2 regions of the Tsukamurella pseudospumae genome follow, and region 2 is predicted to be linked to the other one. Evidence: riboswitches for the same ligand, from Rfam matches in the RefSeq annotation. Region 2 holds a riboswitch; the other holds the start of a gene.
What was found. Region 2 has a riboswitch for cobalamin ahead of AXK60_RS00310 (ABC transporter substrate-binding protein). Riboswitches for the same ligand answer to the same signal wherever they lie in the genome.
Positions count from the first base shown of each region.

Region 1: linked by a shared signal. The riboswitch ahead of metE (5-methyltetrahydropteroyltriglutamate--homocysteine S-methyltransferase) and the one ahead of AXK60_RS00310 (ABC transporter substrate-binding protein) in region 2 are both predicted to bind cobalamin.

Region 1 covers NZ_LSRF01000015.1:8,787-19,034, forward strand. The annotation lists gene AXK60_RS08890 (error-prone DNA polymerase) at 1-2,409, shown strand, start outside; gene AXK60_RS08895 (nuclear transport factor 2 family protein) at 2,429-2,881, shown strand; gene AXK60_RS08900 (pyridoxamine 5'-phosphate oxidase family protein) at 2,837-3,331, opposite strand; gene AXK60_RS08905 (PaaI family thioesterase) at 3,328-3,771, opposite strand; gene AXK60_RS08910 (TetR/AcrR family transcriptional regulator) at 3,830-4,411, shown strand; gene AXK60_RS08915 (SDR family oxidoreductase) at 4,417-5,271, opposite strand; gene AXK60_RS08920 (winged helix-turn-helix transcriptional regulator) at 5,453-5,761, shown strand; gene AXK60_RS08925 (patatin-like phospholipase family protein) at 5,742-6,623, opposite strand; gene AXK60_RS08930 (CHAP domain-containing protein) at 6,620-7,222, opposite strand; gene AXK60_RS08935 (DUF167 domain-containing protein) at 7,264-7,497, shown strand; cobalamin riboswitch at 7,622-7,776, shown strand; gene metE (5-methyltetrahydropteroyltriglutamate--homocysteine S-methyltransferase) at 7,935-10,223, shown strand.
Region 2 covers NZ_LSRF01000001.1:60,843-71,090, forward strand. The annotation lists gene AXK60_RS00275 (HNH endonuclease) at 1-3, shown strand, start outside; gene AXK60_RS00280 (LolA family protein) at 16-1,041, opposite strand; gene AXK60_RS00285 (glutathione S-transferase family protein) at 1,046-2,041, opposite strand; gene AXK60_RS00290 (LppP/LprE family lipoprotein) at 2,170-2,670, shown strand; gene AXK60_RS00295 (ferric iron reductase) at 2,674-3,450, opposite strand; gene AXK60_RS00300 (ABC transporter ATP-binding protein) at 3,447-4,229, opposite strand; gene AXK60_RS00305 (FecCD family ABC transporter permease) at 4,226-5,293, opposite strand; gene AXK60_RS00310 (ABC transporter substrate-binding protein) at 5,290-6,402, opposite strand; cobalamin riboswitch at 6,421-6,561, opposite strand; gene AXK60_RS00315 (VOC family protein) at 6,594-7,091, opposite strand; gene AXK60_RS00320 (helix-turn-helix transcriptional regulator) at 7,169-7,933, shown strand; gene AXK60_RS00325 (Rv1893 family protein) at 7,930-8,196, opposite strand; gene AXK60_RS00330 (hypothetical protein) at 8,282-9,025, opposite strand; gene eutC (ethanolamine ammonia-lyase subunit EutC) at 9,087-9,878, opposite strand; gene AXK60_RS00340 (ethanolamine ammonia-lyase subunit EutB) at 9,875-10,248, opposite strand, start outside.

The sequences.
Region 1 (10,248 bases), on a different contig from region 2:
CCGGCCACGGGCGGCGCGCACCTGCGCTCGGGCGATGAGATGGCGCTGTTGCTGCCGGAGCACCCCGGTGCGATCGCCGGTGCTGCGGAGTTGGGGGCGGAATGCGCGTTCGAGATCGCGTTGATCGCGCCGAACCTCCCGCCCTTCGACGTTCCATCCGGACACACCGAGGCCACCTGGCTGCGCGAGCTGACCCGGCGCGGCGCACTGGAGCGCTACGGTCCGCCGGAGCGGAACCCGAAGGCCTACCGGCAGATCGAGCACGAACTGAACGTGATCGAGACGCTCACCTTCCCGGGGTACTTCCTCATCGTGCACAGCATCGTGCGCTTCTGCCGCGAGAAGGACATCCTGTGCCAGGGGCGGGGGAGCGCCGCCAACTCGGCGGTGTGCTTCGCGCTCGGCATCACCGCGGTCGACCCGATCGCGAACGAGCTGCTGTTCGAGAGGTTCCTGGCGCCGGAACGCGACGGTCCGCCCGACATCGACGTCGACATCGAGTCCGATCGCCGTGAGGAGGCGATCCAGTTCGTCTACACGAAGTACGGCCGCGAGTACGCCGCGCAGGTGGCCAACGTCATCACCTACCGCGGTCGGTCCGCGGTGCGCGATACCGCACGAGCGCTGGGCTATTCGCAGGGGCAGCAGGACGCGTGGAGCAAACAGATCTCCAGTTGGGGCTGGCGGAAGGATCCGGTGCCCGAGGGCATCCCGGACCGCGTGGTCGAGTTGGCGGCGCAGATCGCCGATCTGCCGCGACACCTGGGCATCCACTCCGGTGGGATGGTGATCTGCGACCGTCCCATCGCCGATGTGTGCCCCACCGAGTGGGCCCGCATGGAGGACCGCAGCGTGCTCCAGTGGGACAAGGAGGACTGCGCCAACATCAAGCTGGTGAAGTTCGATCTGCTGGGGCTCGGCATGCTCAGCGCGTTGCACTACATGCAGGGCCTCCTCGAGGAGCACAAGGGTATCGAGGTCGATTTCGCGAAGCTGGACCTGAAGGATCCGAACGTGTACGAGATGCTCTGCCGCGCGGACTCGGTCGGTGTCTTCCAGGTGGAGTCGCGGGCGCAGATGGCGACCCTGCCCCGGTTGAAGCCGCGGAACTTCTACGACCTGGTGGTCGAGGTCGCGCTGATCCGGCCCGGCCCCATCCAGGGCGGCTCGGTGCATCCGTACATCCGCCGCCGCAACGAGCAGGAGGAACCCACGGTCGAGCACCCGTCGATGTGGAAGGCGCTGAAACGCACCCTGGGGGTGCCGCTCTTCCAGGAGCAGCTCATGCAGCTCGCCGTCGACGTGGCCGGGTTCAGTCCCGCGGAGGCGGATCAGTTGCGCCGAGCGATGGGCTCCAAACGCTCCGTCGACCGGATGGAGCGATTGCGCGATCTGTTCCGCGCGGGCGCGAAGGAGCGGCACGGCATCGAGGAGGATGTGGCAGACCGGATCTTCGAGAAACTGGTGGCGTTCGCCAATTTCGGTTTCCCCGAGAGTCATTCGCAGTCATTTGCGTCACTGGTCTTCTACTCGTCGTGGTTCAAGTGCTATCACCCCGCGGCCTTCTGCGCGGCGCTGCTGCGCGCGCAGCCGATGGGCTTCTACTCGCCGCAGTCCCTCGTCGCCGATGCGCGCCGGCACGGTGTCGTGGTGCACGGGCCGGACGTGAACGCCAGCCTGGTGTGGGCGAACCTGGAGAATGCGGGGCTCGAGGTGCGGCTCGGCCTCGGTGCGATCCGCACCATCGGTGACGAGCTCGCCGAGCGCATCGTCGCCGAGCGGGACGCGTGCGGTCCGTATGCGAACCTGGTGGATCTCACATCGCGAGTGGAGCTCACTGTGGCGCAGGCCGAGGCGCTGGCCACGGCGGGGGCGCTGGACTGCTTCGGTCGCGGCCGGCGGCGAGAGCTCTGGGAGGCAGGGGCAGCGGCGAGGGAACGCCCGGATCGGCTGCCCGGCACTGCGACTGCAGGGGCTCCGCCGACGCTACCCGGCATGAGCGAGTCAGCGCTCGCCGCTGCGGACGTGTGGGCGATGTCCGTCACTCCGGGGAAGTACCCGACGGAGTTCCTCCGTCCCACGCTCGATGCGCTCGGGGTCGTCGTCGCCGACAGACTCCTGTCGCTGCCCGACGGTGACCGCGTCCTGGTGGGCGGGGCCGTCACGCACCGGCAGCGGCCGGCCACCGCGGGCGGCGTCACCTTCCTCAACCTCGAGGACGAGACGGGCATGGTCAACGTGGTGTGCAGCCCCGGGCTGTGGGCGCGGTACCGGCGCCTCGCGCAGTCGGCGCCCGCGCTGCTGGTGCGGGGGAAGCTGCAGAACGCGGAGGGGGCGGTCACCGTCGTCGCCGACAGGCTGCAGCGCATGGACCTGTCCGTGCCCTCTCGCTCCCGCGATTGGCAGTGAGGCTAGCCTCAGAGGAGTGATGGAGGAGGCGTACGAACCCGACCGCGGCACCGCCCCGCGCCTGCGGGGAGTTCTCGAGGAACTGCGCCGCCGTGAGCCCCTCTTCCACGGCCCGGCGTGGAGCACCCTCGCGGACTTCGATGATGCCGTCGCACCGGACTTCTGGGAGGTCGGCGCGTCGGGACGGCGGTACAGCCGCGAGTACGTCCGGGAGGTGATCGAGCAGCGGTTGATCTCGCCGCCGGACGAATCCGACTGGGAGACCAGCGAGTTCCAGGTCCGCGCTCTGGGCGCTTCCGTCTACCTGCTCACGTACACGCTGGCGCAGGGCGACCGGGTCACCCGCAGGCTCACCGTGTGGCGGCGCCGGGAGAACCGCTGGTCCGTCATGTTCCACCAGGGCACGCCGGTCGCCTGCGGAGATGAGTCACCGACTCGTCATGGTGCCCAGGCGGATCGGGCGCACGGATGAGACGGCCAGGTCACGCACGCGGGTGAGATCCGACCACATGGTCCGACCGCCGCGGAGCCGTGCGAGCGGCCCGACGATCGCCCGGAACCGCTCCGCCTCGTCCGGGGCGGCGCGCCGGCTGGGACCGACGGTGCTCGTCAATTGCACCCCCGGCGTGCGGTCGAAGTGCCCGCGCACCAGGGCACGACCCCATCTGATCGGTCCGGAATCGACGGCCAGAATCGTGATGCGGGGATCGGCGGTCACATTGCGGGCGAGGTGGACGTTGAAGACGTCGATGTAGAGACCGGTGTGACTGCGCGTGTCCAGCAGAACCGATCCGATCGGCGTCACGTGCGGCGAACCGTCGGGGTTGAGAGACGCGACGGCGCAGTGGAAGGACGAGAGCCGCGCGCGACGCACCGTGTCGAGCGCGAGCGCCCAGTCCGCATCGGTGATCTGCGCGTTCACGCGGCGGCGCCCCGGGGTGAGGTGGCGAAGACCGTGCCCCGCGCGATCGCGCAGAGGGCGGCCGCGCCGGACCCGCCGTTCTCGTTCCGGATCTCGACTGTGACCACGGCGTGCGACCGGGCGCGGTGCACGACGGACGCCCGCGCCCGCAGTCGTCCCGATCTCGCCGCTCGCAGGTAGCTCACGTCCATGCCGCCGGTGAGTACGTCGGCGCCCAGGACCGACCCGGCGGCGAACGTGAGGACGTTGTCGGCGAGATACGCCAGTACGCCGCCGTGTGCGACTCCGAACTGCTGGCGGTGCCGGTCCTCGATGTCGAGGACGAGTTCCGCCTCGCCCTCGCCGAATCGGGTGATGCGAGCGCCCACCAGATCGTTGAAGGGCTGGGCCGCCAGGATCGCGGCTGCCGTATCGAGGGTGATCCGAGCGGTGCCCGTCATCGGTCCTCCTGTTTTAGTGATTACTCTCTAAAACAGGTCTAGCATAGGATCTACGGCCATGGGAAGGCCGAGGATGCACGACCCGGACGAGCTGCTCGACGCCGCCGTACGGCTGTTCGCGCGGGACGGAACGCGGGGCCTGACGGTGGCCGCGGTCGCTCGGGAGGCCAAGTCCCCCAGTGGATCCGTGTACCACCTCTACCCCGGGCGCCCCGCGCTGCTCGCCGCCGTCTGGCTCCGCGCGGTCCGCCGGTTCCAGGACGCGTACACCGCAGCCTGGGGCGACATCGGGACCGCCGCGGAGGCGGCCGCGAGCGTGCACTGGGTCGTCGACCGGTGCCGCGCGGATCTCGGAGAGGCCCTCGTGCTGCAGGCGGGGCCGCAGGCCTTCGCGGTCGACGACTGGCCTCCCGCGACGGCGGAGGAGTGGGCGAGACTCAGCACCGAGCGGGCGGTCGCGACCGGCGCCATCGTGCGTCGCGTCTCCCGTGACTGCGGGTTGCCGCGCGCCGACGTGTTCTTCGCGATGTACGACGTGCCTCTCGCGGTGCTCCGCCGATACCTCCTGGCCGGCGAGCCGCCCCCCGCGAGCGCCGCCGACGTGGCGGAACGGCTCGCCGGCAGGCTGCTCGCCGGGTGACAGGCTCAGACGAGGGCTCGCAGGCCGTCGACCAGCGGTGTGGTGGGCCGGCCGATGAGCCGGGAGAGGCTGCCGTCGGTGCCGGCCAGCGCGCCGTTGCGGATGCCCGTGTCGATCGCGGCGACGAATCCCGCGGTCCCCGGGTCCAGTCCCGCGGCTTTCAGGCCCGTGACCCTGTCGTCGAGCGAGACGTCGCGGAACTCGACGGTGCGCCGCGTCACCTCGGTCATCGCAGCAGCGAGTTCGGTGTAGTCCCAGGCGGTGTCGCCGCCGAGCTCGTACACCGAGCCGAGGTGACCGTCATCGAGAAGGACCACCGCCGCCGCGTCCGCGAAATCGCGCCTGCTCGCCGAAGCCACTCGTCCGGCCCCCGTGCTCGCGGCGAGGACGCCGGTAGCGCGCGCCGCCTCCAGGTCGCTCGCGTAGTTCTCGGTGTACCAGTTGTTGCGCAGGATGACGGACGGCAGCCCCGAGGCGACTATGGCCTCCTCTGTCGCCTTGTGCTCGGGGGCGAGCACGAGGTCCGTCGTGGTGGCTCGGGGTGCGCTCGTGTAGACGAACTTCGAGACACCGGCGTTCCTCGCCGCATCGATGACACTCCGATGCTGCGCGATCCGGTGCCCCACTTCGGAGCTGGAGATCAGTAGCACGGCGTCGACGCCCTCGACGGCCGCACGCACGGTGGCCGGGTCGTCGTAGTCGAGTCGGACGACGCGGACCCCGCGATCAGTGAGATCCGCGGCCTTCGCGGTATCGCGGGCTCCGGCGATGATGTCCGTCGGCGCCGCGCCGCGGTCGAGGAGGCCGTCGACGACGAGGCGTCCGAGCGCTCCAGTGGCTCCGGTCACGAGGATGGTCATGGTGTTCCTTCCGTAGGTGGTCGTCGACTACAACCGGACCTCGCATCCCTAACATTCCACATCATGGGTACCCACTTTCATGTAAGGTACGTACCTAATGGAAAGTTATGTCGATGACCTCGCCAAAGGCTCCCGGCTCTTCGACCAGGGGTGCAGCTCTCGGGTCGTTCTGGACCATGTGATGAGCAAGTGGGGCGTGCTCGTGCTGGCGAGTCTGACGGCGGGGACACTCCGCTGGGGCGAGTTGCGCCGAGCCGTCGACGGGATCAGCGAGAAGATGCTCGCTTCCACGCTGCGGACCTTCGTGGTGGACGGCCTGGTCCACCGCGAGTCGTTCCCGACGGTGCCGCCGCACGTCGAGTACAGCCTCACGCCGCTCGGCGTGGAGTTGATGGACCGCATGCTGCCCCTGCTCGCGTGGGTCGAGGGCCACGCCGACGCGATGATCGGAAGCTCGTCGCCCGAGCGGACTACGCGCGCAGGGCGGTGAGCGCGGCGTCGCGACCGAGCTCGACGGCGCGGGAGATCAGTGGACCGTCGTTCGAGAGGCGGCCGACGGCCGGGCTGCCCTCCGGAACCCAGATCTGCAGCACCTCGGCGGTGCCCGGCACGACGGGGCCGGGCGGAGGCGCGGCGCGCCGCGCGGTGAAATAGGCGTCCAGGATCCACTTCTCGGCCCGCGAGCCGCGGCGCGCGGCCTCGGCCGCCTCCTCGACGGTGCGCAGTACCACCAGGTGCGTGGCGCCCTGCTCGATCGGTGTGGCCAGGGGGACCTTCTCCGCGAGCCCGCCGTCGAGGAACTCCCGCCCGGCCAGGCGCACCGGGGGACCGGCGAGCAGCGGCAGCGCCGTCGTCGCGCGCAGCGCGGTCCGCACGGACGCCGCGTCGACGAGGTACGGGGACAGGTCGGCGACGCGTCGCGTGTGCGCGTCGACGGCCAAGGGGTGCAGGCTGATCGGGTTGTCGAGGATCGCCGCGAAATCCATGGGCGTCACGTCGGAGTACACCCGGTCCACCAGATGGCGGGTGTCCACGACGACGCCGCCGCGCAGGGCGCGCCGCGGGTGCACCACCCGCTCCGCGAGAACCGCGTCCCAGCCCCACGAGGGCAGCCACCGCAGGCCCTCCCCGGACAGGAGCCATGCCGCGTTGAGCCCGCCGCCGGAAGTGCCGTAGACCGCGTCGAAGGCGGGGAGCAGCCCCGACTCCTCAACGGCCATCGCCATTCCCGCCGAGTACGCCGATCGCGAGCCCCCGCCCTCGATGGACAGCGCGATCCGCAGCCCGTCCGAGCGTGCTCCCGGCGTGCTCCCGGCGGCGATCCGCGCCCGCAGCGCGTCGAGCACCGTCATCGGACGGGCACCCCGTACCCGACGATGCCGAACGTGTCCGCCACTCGGTAGGTCAGTGCGCTGATCCCGCCCGCCTGGTTGCCGCCCACCGTGGTGACCGTGTCACCGTCGACGGACACGACGATGTTCGTGTGCTGCCGCAGTTGCGGGTGTTCCGGTGCGTACAGCACCACGTCGCCGGGCTGCGGGCGGTACGGCGTCGCGGGCTCCAGCTTCCCTGCCTTCTGGAAGTACTCGGTGAGCGTGTACACGCCCGGAATCCGCCAGGTGCCGGAGTTCGGGTTGCGCAGGGGCAGGCCGGAATCGCGGAGCACCGTCGAGACGAAGTCGGCGCACCACGGCTCCTCGACGCCCTCCGAGTAGTACGTGCCGGGCCGGTTCGCGTCGAACTCCCGCCGCAGATTCTCGATGATGCGAATCCTTGACGGGTCGAGCCCCGCCGTGCTGACAGTGGGGAAGGTCCGCGGCTTCAGCTCGGCGGGGAGATGCCGCGAGAGCGGTGTCTCATGGGCCGTGGACCACCACACGACACCGCCCGCCAGCACCACCAGTACGGCGAGCGCCGCCGCGACGCTCAGCCCGATCCTCCGCATCCCCATGAATCCACTGTACTCAGTGGCGAACCTGACATCATGGACCGATGAGCCCGCACACTGTGACCTGCACGATCAAGCCGGGCAGCCGCAAGGGGCCCGTCGTCGAGGTCGGTGATGACGGCACGCTCACCCTGTTCGTTCGCGAACCCGCGACCGAGGGGAGGGCGAACACGGCGGCCGTCGCTCTGCTCGCCGCCCATCTCGGGTTGCCGAAGTCCCGGGTTCGCCTGATCGCCGGGCGGACGAGCCGGCTCAAGCGGTTCACCGTCGACGACTGATCCGGACGGGAGACGGCCGAGCCCGCTCCGGGCGTGCCGACGCACGGCAAGGATGCACGAAGTGGCATGCTGGAGACGCAGCTGGTCTGCCGCCCGAGGCCTCGGACGCGGCATCGAAGCGCGCGGTGCGCCGCGACGTGAAGAGGGAACCCGGTGGGAATCCGGGACTGTCCCGCAGCGGTGAGCAGGAACGAAAGTCGCGACGACGCACTGGGCCCCGGTCTGGGAAGCAGCGACCGGTAGGAACGAGTACGAGGCCTGCGAGTCCGAATACCTGCCCGCTGTACCGGACGCGCCGCGTCCGGTGGTGTGCCGCCTCGTGGAATGGGCGTGCGACCGCAGGAGGACGGGACGTCGACAGGCGGGCTCGTCGTCGTGCGTACGTGCGCCCGGACAGGCGGTCGCCGCCCGCTACGCACGAAAGGAACGGTCCACCTGTGACCGCACCGAACTTCACCCGCACCGTTCTCGGTGTTCCCCGCATCGGCCCCCGCCGCGAGCTCAAGCGCGCCATCGAGGGCTACTGGAAGGGCTCCGTGAGCCGCGCCGATCTCGAAACCACCGCCGCGGGCCTGCGGCGCGACGAGTGGGCCCGTCTGGCCGCCGCCGGACTGGATTCCGTGCCCACCAACACCTTCAGCTACTACGACCAGATCCTCGACACCGCCGAGCTGCTCGGCGCCTTGCCGCCCCGCGTTGCGGGCATCGAGGACCGGCTCGACCGCTGTTTCGCCGCCGCGCGCGGCACCGCGGAGGTCACCCCGCTCGAGATGACGAAGTGGTTCGACACGAACTACCACTACCTCGTGCCCGAGATCGGTCCGGACACCGTCTTCTCGCTGCATTCGGAGAAGGTCCTCGACGACCTCGATGAGGCCCTCGCGCAGGGCGTTCCGGCGCGCCCTGTCGTGGTCGGCCCCATCACCTTCCTCGCGCTGTCCAAGGCCGTCGACGGTGCCGGCGACCCGCTGGCCCGCATCGACGAGTTGCTGCCGCTCTACCGCGACCTGTTCGCGCGGCTCGCCACCGCGGGCGCGCAGTGGGTCCAGCTCGATGAGCCCGTGCTGGTCAGCGAGGCGGGCCTGGCCCTCGCCGACACCGCCGCGAAGGTCTACGGCGAGCTGGCGTCCGCCGTCGAGCGGCCGTCGATCGCGGTCGCCACCTACTTCGGCTCGCCGGGGCCCTCGCTCGCCGCGCTGGCAGGTACCGGAGTCGAGGCGATCGCCGTCGACCTGGTGACCGATCCCGCCGTCGTCGAACTCGTCGCGGGGACGCCGGCACTGGCGGGCAAGCTGCTGCTCGCGGGCGTCGTCGACGGACGTAATGTCTGGCGCACGGACCTGGAGGCGGCGCTCGCCACCCTGGGAACGCTGTCCGGGTCCGCCGCGGCGTTGGCCGTGAGCACGTCGTGCTCCCTGCTCCACGTCCCCTACACCGTCGCCGCCGAGACGGCACCCGAGCCCGCGGGCGCCGAGGGGGTGCGCGCCTGGCTGTCCTTCGCCGAGGAGAAGATCGGCGAGGTCGTCGTCCTGTCCCGTGCGCTCACCGAGGGCCGTCCCGTGGTGGCTGCCGAGTTCGCGGAGAGCGCCGCCGTGCGCGCCGCACGCGAGGCCGACGCCCGCCTGAACGACGGTGCCGTCCGCGACCGGCTCGCCGCACTGCGCGCCGCGGGCACCGGCCGGGCCGCCGCCGCGGAACGCGCGGTCGCACAGCGGGACCGACTGGGTCTCCCGCTCCTGCCGACGACCACCATCGGCTCCTACCCACAGACCGGTGCGATCCGTGTCGCGCGCGCGGATCTGCGCGCCGGGCGCATCGACGAGGCGGAGTACGTGCGCCGCATGCAGGCGGAGATCGCCGACGTGGTGAAGCTGCAGGAGGATCTCGGCATCGACGTCCTCGTGCACGGCGAGCCCGAGCGCAACGACATGGTGCAGTACTTCGCCGAGCGGCTCGAGGGCTTCCTCGCCACCGACAACGGCTGGGTGCAGTCCTACGGCACCCGCTGCGTGCGGCCTCCGATCCTGTACGGTGACGTGCGCCGCGCCGAGCCGATGACGGTCTCCTGGATCGCCTACGCGCAGACGCTGACCGAGCGGCCCGTCAAGGGCATGCTCACCGGCCCGGTCACGATCCTCGCGTGGTCCTTCGTGCGCGACGACCAGCCGCTCGCCGACTCCGCCGATCAGGTGGCGTTGGCCATCCGGGACGAGACGGTCGACCTCGAGCGGGCCGGCGTGAAGATCATCCAGGTGGACGAGCCCGCGTTGCGCGAGCTGCTGCCGCTGCGCGCCGCGGACCGTCCGGCCTACCTGGACTGGGCCACGGGCTCGTTCCGGCTGTCGACCTCGGGCGTCGTGGACGACACCCAGATCCACACGCACCTGTGCTATTCGGAGTTCGGCGACGTGATCGGCGCCATCGCCGATCTCGACGCGGACGTCACCTCGATCGAGGCGGCCCGCTCGCGCATGGAGATCCTGGACGACCTCAACGAGGCGGGCTTCGCCAACCAGGTGGGCCCCGGCGTCTACGACATCCACTCGCCCCGCGTGCCCGCGCAGGACGAGGTCGAGGCCTCGCTGCGCGCGGCGCTGGAAGCCGTTCCCGCGGAGCGCCTCTGGGTGAATCCGGACTGCGGCCTCAAGACCCGCGGCACGGAGGAGACCGTGGCCTCGCTGCGGAACCTGGTCGCCGCGGCGAAGGCCGTCCGCGCGACGCTGTAGTCCGGCGCTCGACGACGAGGGCCCG
Region 2 (10,248 bases):
TGAGCGGGCACGAAGTCACCGGGTCTCGATGAAGGAGTCCGTCGCGGTCTGTCCCGGATGGAGATGCTGCTGAACCTGGTCGAGGACCTCCGGGGCGATGGCGAAGCCGTAGAACCACAGCGCCCAGTCGAAACCGGCCGCCGTCCAGTGGTGGACCGGCGAGTCGGTGCTGCCGATGTGCCATCGCTCCGACCGGTGCGGGCGCCGACGCAGGAATCCGTGCGCGTGCGGGGGCGAGCCGGATCTGATCCTCACCGAGAAACTGCCGTCCTCCTCGTCGAGCTCGTCGACATCGGTGATCGTGAGCTCGATCGGGACCCGGACGGTGAAAGAGCGTGCGCCCAAGTCTGACTCGAGCCACGACAGTCGGTCGGCCTGCGATTGTTCGTACTCCGCCCGCGCTGCCCGGGATTCGGCCGCGCGGCGCTCATCCATGGATACCGCGTCCCCGCTCCAGGTGAACAGGGCATCGTCGACGTCCCCGCCGACCTCGATCGAGATGAACTCGACCGACACGTCGAACTCCTCGTTCCCCTGATGCAGGACCGCGCCGGACTCGCGATCCACCACGATCTGGATCGGCGCCGGCTTGTGCGACGGCGGAGCCAGCTCCACCGCCCAGCACGCGCGCCCGAGGAATTCGCCATCGGTGACGGGTCCCGTCGGCTGCGTGAAGTCGTCGCCGTGCAACCAGTCCTGGGCGCTGCGCGAGATCAGCAGCTCCGAGCCCGGGCCGCTGTAGTAGACGCGGCCCGCGGGGGCGTACTCCGGCGGCGCCCCGGCACCGTCGAAGTGCCAGGCCGTGGTTCCGTCGCAGAGGTGCAGCGGGGAACCATCGGGCTTCTCCACTCGCACCCGCCGGCCGTCGCGCCACACGCGGACATCGTCGCCACCGGTCCCGACCCACATCGGAGGCGCGCCGATGAACCCGACCGTCTCGGTCCTGCCGAGCGCCTCGGCGTTCCGGGTACGCACGATCCCGTGCACCGGGAGTCTCGGACCGTCGACCAGGACCTTGAGGACCTCGATCCATTCCGTCATGGGCTCACCCGGCGGGGACGGGGAGCGTCGTGGGCGCGGTGCCCGAGCCGAAGGGGCTGCCGCCCAGCTTCTCCCGGCCGTGCGGGGTGAACCAGTTCTTCAGGTCCGGGCCCTTCGGGACGATGCCGGACGGGTTGATGTCGCGGTGGACCTCGTAGTAGTGCCGCTTGATGTGGTCGAAATGCGTGGAATCGCCGAAGCCGGGCGTCTGGAACAGGTCCCGCGCGTACGCCCAGAGGACGGGCATCTCGTCGAGCTTCTCCCGATTGCACTTGAAGTGGCCGTGGTAGACCGGGTCGAACCGCGCGAGGGTGGTGAAGAGCCGGACGTCGGCCTCGGTGATGGTGTCGCCCACCAGGTACCGCTGCGTGGCGAGGCGCTCGGTGAGCCAGTCGAGCCGCCCGAAGAGCTGGTCGTAGGCGGCGGCGTACGACTCCTGCGAGCCGGCGAAACCGCAGCGGTAGACGCCGTTGTTCACGTCCCGGTAGACGAGCTTGTTGACCTCATCGATGTCGGCGCGCAGGTCCTCTGGGTAGAGCTGCGGCGCGCCCGGTCGATGGAAGTCCGTCCACTCGAGCGAAAAGTCGAGGGTGATCTGCGGGAAGTCGTTGGTCACGACGGCGCCGGTGGGCACGTCGACGACCGCGGGCACGGTGATGCCCTTCGGATAGTCGGGAACGCGCTTGAAGTAGGCGTCCTGCAGACGCGGGATCTTCAGGACCGGGTCGAGCCCGCCCTCGTCGAGGTCGAAGGTCCACGACCGCTTGTCGTGCGTGGGGCCGCAGATCCCCAGCGAGATCGCGTCCTCGAGGCCGAGCAGCCGGCGCACGATGATGGTGCGGGTGGCCCACGGGCAGGCGTACGACACCACGAGCCGGTAGCGGCCGGCCTCGACGGGATAGCCGTCGCGGCCGTCACGCGTGATACGGGTTTCGATGTACCGGGTGTCGCGCTCGTACGGCCGGTCCGCGGTGACGTAACTGCCCTGATCCTCGCTCATGCCGACCAGCCTATGCGCGACGCCCCGTCAGCGCCGGAGGTCGTAACGTGCCGAGGTTATTACTCGATACAACGATTACCGAGTCGATGGAGCCAGAGTCGACCTCCCGTGAAGGAAGGAACGCATCCATGCGCAAGCCCGCGATCGCACTCGCCCTCTCCGCCGCGGCCGTCGCCGCCGGCATCGGGTCCGCAGCTGTCGGGACCGGAGCGGCCGGGGCCGCCCCCGTCTCCTGTCCCGAGCTCCCCCAGGACCGCATCGACAGCGCGATCCGCACGATCGCGCCGCCGATGCCCGGAGTCCCGTGGCGCGTCACCGCGATGGGCGGCTCCGTCGACTGCACCCTCAACTGGGTGCGCCTCGACACCGACCGCGGGACCGGCAGCTCCCCCGTCCAGATCCTGCTGTTCGACCACCAGAAGTTCGCCGGCACGGCCACCGAGAAGCCGAACGCCTTCACGTCGGTGGTCGGCAGCTCCGCGCCCGGCCAGATCACCGTACGGTTCAGGTGGTTGAACTCGGGTGACGCGAACGCCGACCCGACGGGGCACGCCGACGTCCGGTACCAGGTGCTGCCGCAGGACACTCCGCAGCCCTTGGACCCGATCCCTCCGCAGGTCGCCCGCTGACGACTACTGTCCGCGGGATTCCTCGTCCATCGCGGCGCGGAACCTTGCGGTGCGCTCGTCGAACGAGAGCCGCGAGCACCACGAGCAGAACTTCCCGTCGGGCGCCGCGTACCAGTGGCAACAGCTGACGCGGTCGTACTGCAGGCGGTCGCCCGCGGGACCGGAAAGGGTCCGGTAGGTCCCGCCCCGTCGGAGCCGGGGGTCAGCCGCAGCCACCTGTTCCGCCGCCGCGGCGACCTCGGCCGCGGGATGCGACCGCCCGAGGTGCCGAAAGGCACCGGCGAAACCGGCTGCGATGTTCCCCAGCAGATTCGGCATCCGCGGCCCGTACGCAGCGGCCAGGGCCTGCGCCACCGGGACCAGGTGCTCGTCGAGCACGATCCGCACGAGGTCGTTCGCGCTGCCCGGGAACTGCGCCGCCGGGCGAGCGAGTTCGACGAGGTCCGGGCTGCCGTCGACGAACCGCACGTGCACGTTCGTCGCGCTCAGATCCAGGACCGCGCCGTGGCGCAACCACGCGGCGACCCCGACCCCGCAGACGCGATGGCTGTACCGCTGGAACACCAGGGATCCGGCGTGGCGTGCCCGGGGCATCCCACGGAACCGGGCGTGCAGATCGACCATCCGCTGCGCCTCGCCCGTGCCGGGGACGGCGAGCGACGCGGAGGCGAACCCGTCCACCGAACCCGTCACCGGTGGCCCCTCGATACCGCGCACGGTGACCCGGAACGGCTGGCCCAACGAGTCCACGTCGGCGAGCACCTCCGCGAGGTCCTTCATGTCCGGACTCCTCTGCGGGCGCTCGGCAGCACGTACCGGACACCGTCGACCTCACGCACGACGGACGCGTCGCCGTAGAGGCCCGACACCAGCTCCTCGGTCACCACGTCGCGGGCCGGTCCCGAGGGACCGATCCGTCCGTCCGATACGACCACCAACCGATCGCAGTACGCCGCCGCCAGATTGAGATCGTGCAGTACCACCAGCACGCCGGTGCCGTCGTCGGCCAGTTCGCGGAGCAGGCCCATGATCTCGCCCTGATAACGCAGATCGAGGCTGCTGACCGGTTCGTCGAGCAGCAGGTACGGCGCGGACCGCACGAGGGCGCGACCGATCGTCACCCGCTGCCGCTGACCACCGCTCAACTCGTCCGTCCGCCGCAGCACCCTGCCCCCGAGCCCCAACCGGTGCGCGACGCCGACCGCACGCTCCTGGCCGTCCGCGCGTCCGACGCCCGCGGGGACGCCGAGCGCGATCGACTCGACGACGGTGAGCGCGGGCCCGTGCACGAGGTCCTGCTGCGGAACGTAGCCGAGCAGCGCTGCCCGCTGCGCGCCGCGCATCGTCGCGGCATCGACACCGTCGACGAGGATCCTCCCGGAGCGGAGGCGCGCGATCCCGACGAGCGCCTTCAGCAGCGTCGACTTCCCACTCCCGTTCGGTCCGATCACGCCGACGAGTTCGCCGCGCCGCACAGTCAGACTCGCGCCACTGACCGCGGCCGCACTGCGACGCCGATAGGCGACGTCCACCCCCTCGACGTCGATGGCCCCGGTCACGTCCGCGACCTCTTTCCCTCGCGGATGATCAGCCACAGGAACATGGGCACGCCGACGAGCGATACGACGATGCCCACCGGGACGATCACCGGACTGAAGACGAGCCTGCCCACGAGATCGGCAGCGAGGACCACCGCAGCGCCGATGATCCCGGCGGCCGGGATGCGGAACCGCTCGTCAGCACCGACCGACATCGATGCGATGTGAGGCGCCACGAGTCCGACGAACCCGATGACCCCCGTGACACTGACGATCGTCGCCGACACGAGCGTGATCATCAGTCCGGTCTCGAGTCTGAGCCGTCCCACGGCGACGCCGAGTGACCGCGCCACATCGTCGCCCGCCGCAAGCCGCTGGTAGCGCCCGGCGTTCCCCGTGACGTACACGCCGGCGCCTGCGACGACGGCCGCGATGACCGCGATCTGTGGCCAGGTGGCGCGGCCGAGGTCGCCGAAGGTCCACCGCACGATCGCGGACAACTGCTGCTCGTCGGCGGCGTACTGCAGCCCCGCCGCGAGCGCGGCGAACAGGTAGCTGATGGCTATGCCGGTGAGGACCAGAGCGGTCGGCCCCACCCGGGACACGCCGGCGATCGCGACGACGAGCACGGAGCACAGGCATGCCATGACGAAGGCGCAGACGATCGTGCCGGCGGTCGCCGAGCCGGCGATCGCGACGGACCCGAGCATGGACAGTGCCGCCCCGAAGGCCGCGGCGTGGGAGATCCCGGTGGTGAACGGACTCGCCATCGGGTTCCCGGTGATGATCTGCATCGCACAGCCGCACCACGCGAGCCCCGCGCCGGCGACCACCGCCACCGCGATGCGCGGTAGTCGAAGGTCGATGAACGCGGTCCACTCCATCCAGTCGAAAGGCTCCGCGATCCGGTCTCCCCGGGGCAGGAGGGTCGCGAGCAGCCGTGTCGAGCTGACGTCGGTGACCCCGTGCACGACTCCGACCCAGGCCAGCACGGTGGTCGTCGCGAGCGCCGCGACGACGACCCAGATCCGCCGACGGCGTACCCGCCGAAGCGCTGCCAGATCGGCAGCGACCGCGGAAGTCACCGCACAGCGGGCACGTCGTACGTGTGGCCCGCCACCGGCTTCACGCCCTGCAGGTCGAGCCACTGGTCGAAGACGGCATTCGGATCGACGTCCTTCATCTGCTCCGGGTAGAGCCACTTCGCGACGTAGACAGTCCCGACGGCCTTGCCGAGGCCACCACCGAGGAAGCCGGTCATGAGGTGAGTGTTCCCGGCGCGCACGGCATTCAACTGAGCCCAGCCGGGCCGTGCGACCATCTCCGCACCGATGCGAGCGAACTCACCGTCCGCCGGCGGGGTGTACCGACCGGTGTTCTTGAGCGCCCCGCCGGAGGTCGTCTTGACGATGAGATCCGGGTTCGCGCGCAGAACAGCCTCGGGGTCGATGGTGTCGCCCTTGATGTTCGGATCTCCGAAGATGTTGACGCCGCCCGCGGACACGATCATGTTGTGCCACCCGTCGTTCGAGGTCCCGGGGATCGCCGTGGTGTTCGGGTCGCCGTACTCCCAGTACACAGTCTTCTTCGGACTCTGCGACGAGACGCGGTCGGACACCTTCTTGATCGTGCCGGTGAACAGGTCGGTGACCTTCTGCGCGCCGTCGGGACGACCGAAGGCCTTCCCGAGCACCGTCATCTGCTTGGGCAGCGACGCGTTGTCCCAGCCGGTGACGACGATCGTCTTGATCCCGGCACCGTCGAGCTTGCGCGCGTACTCGTCGACCGGCGAGTTCTTCGGGATGATCAGCGCTTCTGGCTTGAGCTCGATGACCTTCTCCAGGTTGATCTCGCTCTGACTCTTGCCGATCACGTTCGCCGGATCGAACTGCGGCCAGTAGGCACGGTCCTGCGCCGTGTTGAGATCGACCGACTTCACCGCGCCGATCGAGCCCATCGCGCGGATGAGCTCGACGTTGTAGCGGTTGGCGACCACCGCCGAGCGGAACGGGTGCGCCAGTTCGACGGTGCGCCCAGCATCGTCGACGACGGTGACGGGGGCGTCGGACGACGACGGTGCCGCCGCGTCGCGGGAGGGGGCGGAGCACGCCGACGCCGCGATGACGGCGACGAGCGTGAGCAGTACGACGAGCGGACGCAGGGTCCTACTTGCCGGATTCGTTTCGGTATTCACGTGTTTCGGGCTCCTCGGCCGGTGTGACGAGCGCCGGGAGGTATCGGACTCGCGGAGCGCGGGCTCCACTCACCGTTGCGGGACAGTCCCGGAATCGCACCAGGTTCCCTCAGTAACGACGTCCAGGCTGGACGCCGTACCGGCGGCCGTAGCTTAGCCGATGTCCGGGATGCCCTGATCGAATCGGCGGATCAGCCCTGCGCGGCCGCCCACTCCTCGACGCGGGCCGCGCTCTCCTCGTCGCTGAGGTCCTCGACCCGCGTCATGATCGACCAACGCACGCCGAACGGATCGCGGATGCTCGCGAACCGGTCACCGGAGACGAAGTTCATGACCGGTTCGCGGACGGTCGCGCCCGCGGCCTCCGCCCGCGCGACGACGTCGTCGACGTCGGCGCAGTACAGGCCCAGCGAGTAGCAGTCGGCCTCCCCCTCCGGCATGGGGATGAGGCCGAACTGCGGATTGGGCTCGCCCACCTGGAGCCGGCCGTTCCCGAAGTCGAGTTCGGCGTGGGCGACCACGCCGCCCATCTCGGTGACGCCGAGGGAGCGCGCACCGAACACGGAGATGTAGAAGTCGATGGCTCCCTTGGCGTTCGGGATCGAGAGGAAGGGCGTCAGCGAGGAGAAGGAGTGCGGGACGCCGTTCGTGGTGTGTACGCCGTTCGCGGCGGCGGTGTTCTCTGTCATGACCACAACGCTACGAGCCGCGGCCCGGCCGGGAATTGAAGATTCGCGACAGATCCCGTGGCGCCTACGATCGATCCGTGAACCCCCGCGGCATCCTCTACCCGGCGCAGCTGCCGACCTTCGAACGACGTGCGCCCTCCCCCGCCGCGGACCCGCTGGTGCGGTGGTTCTGGATCTCGCAGTGGAACGTCGCGCCCGGCCGCACGTCGCGGCAGAACGTGCTGCCGTTCCCGGCGCTGAATCTGGCCGTGGAGTCGGAGCTGGTGGGGCTCGCCGGAGCGAGCACGGGCCGGAGTCATCGCGACCTCACGGGTACCGGGTGGGTCGTCGGTGCACTCCTGCGCCCCGCCGCGACGGCAGCAGTCACCGACGACGCCCCGTCGATCCTGGACCTGTACGTCGAGCTCGACGAGCCCGAACTGCACGCCGAAACGTCCGCCGCAATGCGGCTCGGAGACCTCGGAGCCGCTTGCCTGGCCATCGAATCCTGGCTCGTCGCGAGGGTTCCGACGGTGTCCGACGACGCCGACCTGGCCAACCGCCTGGTGGCCCGGATCGAGGACGACGGAACGATCCTCACGGTGGAGGACGCGGCCGCGGCGGTCGGCGTCTCGGTGCGGACCGCGCAGCGGCTCACCCGGAAGTTCGTGGGCCTGACTCCTCTGGCGCTGATCCATCGCCGCCGCCTCCAACACGCAGCCCAGTTGCTGAGCACCGAGCCGGACACCTCGGTCTCCCGGATCGCCGCCGACCTCGGCTACGCCGACCAGCCGCACCTGGTCCGGGACTTCCGGAAGGTGCTCGGCTTCACGCCCGGCGGGTACCGACGGGGCGAGGTCTAATCGCGGGGCTTGTTGACTTCATCGGCGACGGAGTCCGCCGCCTCGCGGACGCCGTCGAGGTTCTGGCTCGCGATCTTCACGCCCTCCGACGCGGCCGTCGTCGCGATGTTCGCGGCGCTCGCGGCGATCTTCCCCGCGCCGGCCCGCACGTCGCCCTTGAGCACCTGCGCCGCGCCCTCGACGATGTCGCCCGCCTTGTGCACGGAGTTCGTGGCGATCTTCGCCGCGGCGTCGATGTTGTCCTGGATCCGCTTCGCGACCATGGTGCCTCCTCGGGCTTCAGTGCCGTCAGCGTAGCCAGCCGATCCGTCCGGCGTCGAGAGTCCGGAAGACCGGCCGGGCGATTCGCTAGCTGGACGGACGGATCGACGGCCTGGTGCCGTCGTGACGCGGGACGACCGCACCCGATCCCGCGAGGGAAACGAGTAGTTCACTCGCCGTCGACGCCGGCCTGCCGCTGTCCATGTCGGTGCTGATCATCCGCGCGCAGTCGCTGCCCCGCACGTTCCAGACCGCGCGGCGCCCCAGTCTCGTCGCCTCGCCCACGGTGCCCTTGTCGACGTCGCCGATGTCCCAGGACGACGCGGCGTCGCTCGAGCACGATCCCGCGTTGATGACGACCGCGTGGATCGGCTTGCCGGAGCGACCGTTCCGGAGGCTCTTGAAGTCCGTATTGATCTCGTCGTAGCCACGATCGTCGCCGGCGGGCAGGATCAACACCGCGCTCGCCCCTTCGGCGCTCATCTCCTTCGCCGTCCACCCGCTCGGCGTCCGGACTTCGACGGTGATCGCCCGATCGAGCTCGAAGGTCTGCACGCCACCGCCCGACTTCTTCCACGGCTGCACCGCAAGAACGATGATCAGCGCGACGACGAGTACCACACCGACGGCGCCGAGTGACCAGTACAGCGCCTGCCTGTTCCGCCTCGGCGGCTGCTGCGGCGCCCCGAGCCGGGGACCTCCGTACTGAGGGCCTCCGTACTGCGGGGACTGCCAACCGGGTTGCTGCGGCTGGTTCGGCCATCCGGGTTGCTGCGGCCGGCCTGGCTGCTGCGGCTGGCCGGGGAACGGGGGCTGCTGGGGCGGCTGCACCAGCGCATTCTCACCCCGCGCCGGACGTGAGCGCAATCGTCCGAACGGACGACACGCCAGCTCAGCCCAGGGCCGGCCGCTCCGTGCCCTCACCCAGTTCAGCGCGGGAGGTGTCCTTGAGGTCCACGCCGGAACGGCCGAGCCGCCGGGCGCCGACGACGAGGCCGGCCGCGATCCGCGCAGCATCGGCGTAGCCGAGCCCCTCGGGCGGATGGATGTTGGAGATGCAGTTGCGGTGCGCATCGGTGACGCCCACCGCGAAGTCCTCGGGATCGGCCCGATGGGTCAGGTAGATACCCAGGCTGTCGGCCACCGACAGCCCCGGCCGCTCCCCGATCAGCACGAGCAGGGTGCGCACGCCCAGCGCTCGCGCCACGTGGTCCCCCAGCGCCACCCTCGCCTGCGTCGCGATGACCGGCCGCGCGACCGTCACGTCGGGTGGCAGGGCGTCGAGGATCGCGCGGGCCAGCGCCGCACCGTGATCGGTGAGCGCCTTCGGCGAGAGCCCGTCGGCGAGGACGATGGCGACGTCCGCGTCGGGCACCGTCGGGACGTCGGACAGGTCGGCGGGCACCCGGCCGAGGTCCGGTCGTCGCAGATATTCGCCGCGGTCGGCGGCGCGGCTGGTCACTGCGATCGGGTCGCCGATCCCGAGCTCGCGGACGCGGGTCGCGACATCGTCCACGTCGAGCGGCTGGTGGACGGCATCGCGGGCCGCGGCGTGCGCAGCCGAGAACTCGAGGACGCGGCGCGTCGGCAGCGCATCGCCGGTGCGGCCCAGGCCGATCCGCGACTGCGTGGTGGCGCGCAGGACGTCCCAGAAGGCACCGTCGGACCGCTCCGGCGCGCTCACCGCCCGACTCCCGCCGCGAGTTCGCGGAGGGGAGACGCCTCGACGGCCACGTCACGGAGGCCGCCCGACTCGTCGGTCATGCCCTGGCGGGCGAGCCACGCGTCGAACTCGGGCGCGGGCCGCAGGCCGAGCGCCCGGCGCGCGTAGAGCGCGTCGTGGAAGGCGAGCGACTGGTAGCCGAGCATGACGTCGTCGGCGCCCGGCACGGTGATGACGAAGGACACGCCCGCGACCGCGAGAAGGGTGAGCAGGTCGTCCATGTCGTCCTGATCGGCCTCGGCGTGGTTGGTGTAGCAGACGTCGACGCCCATCGGCAGGCCGAGGAGCTTGCCGCAGAAGTGATCCTCGAGCCCGGCGCGGGTGATCTGCT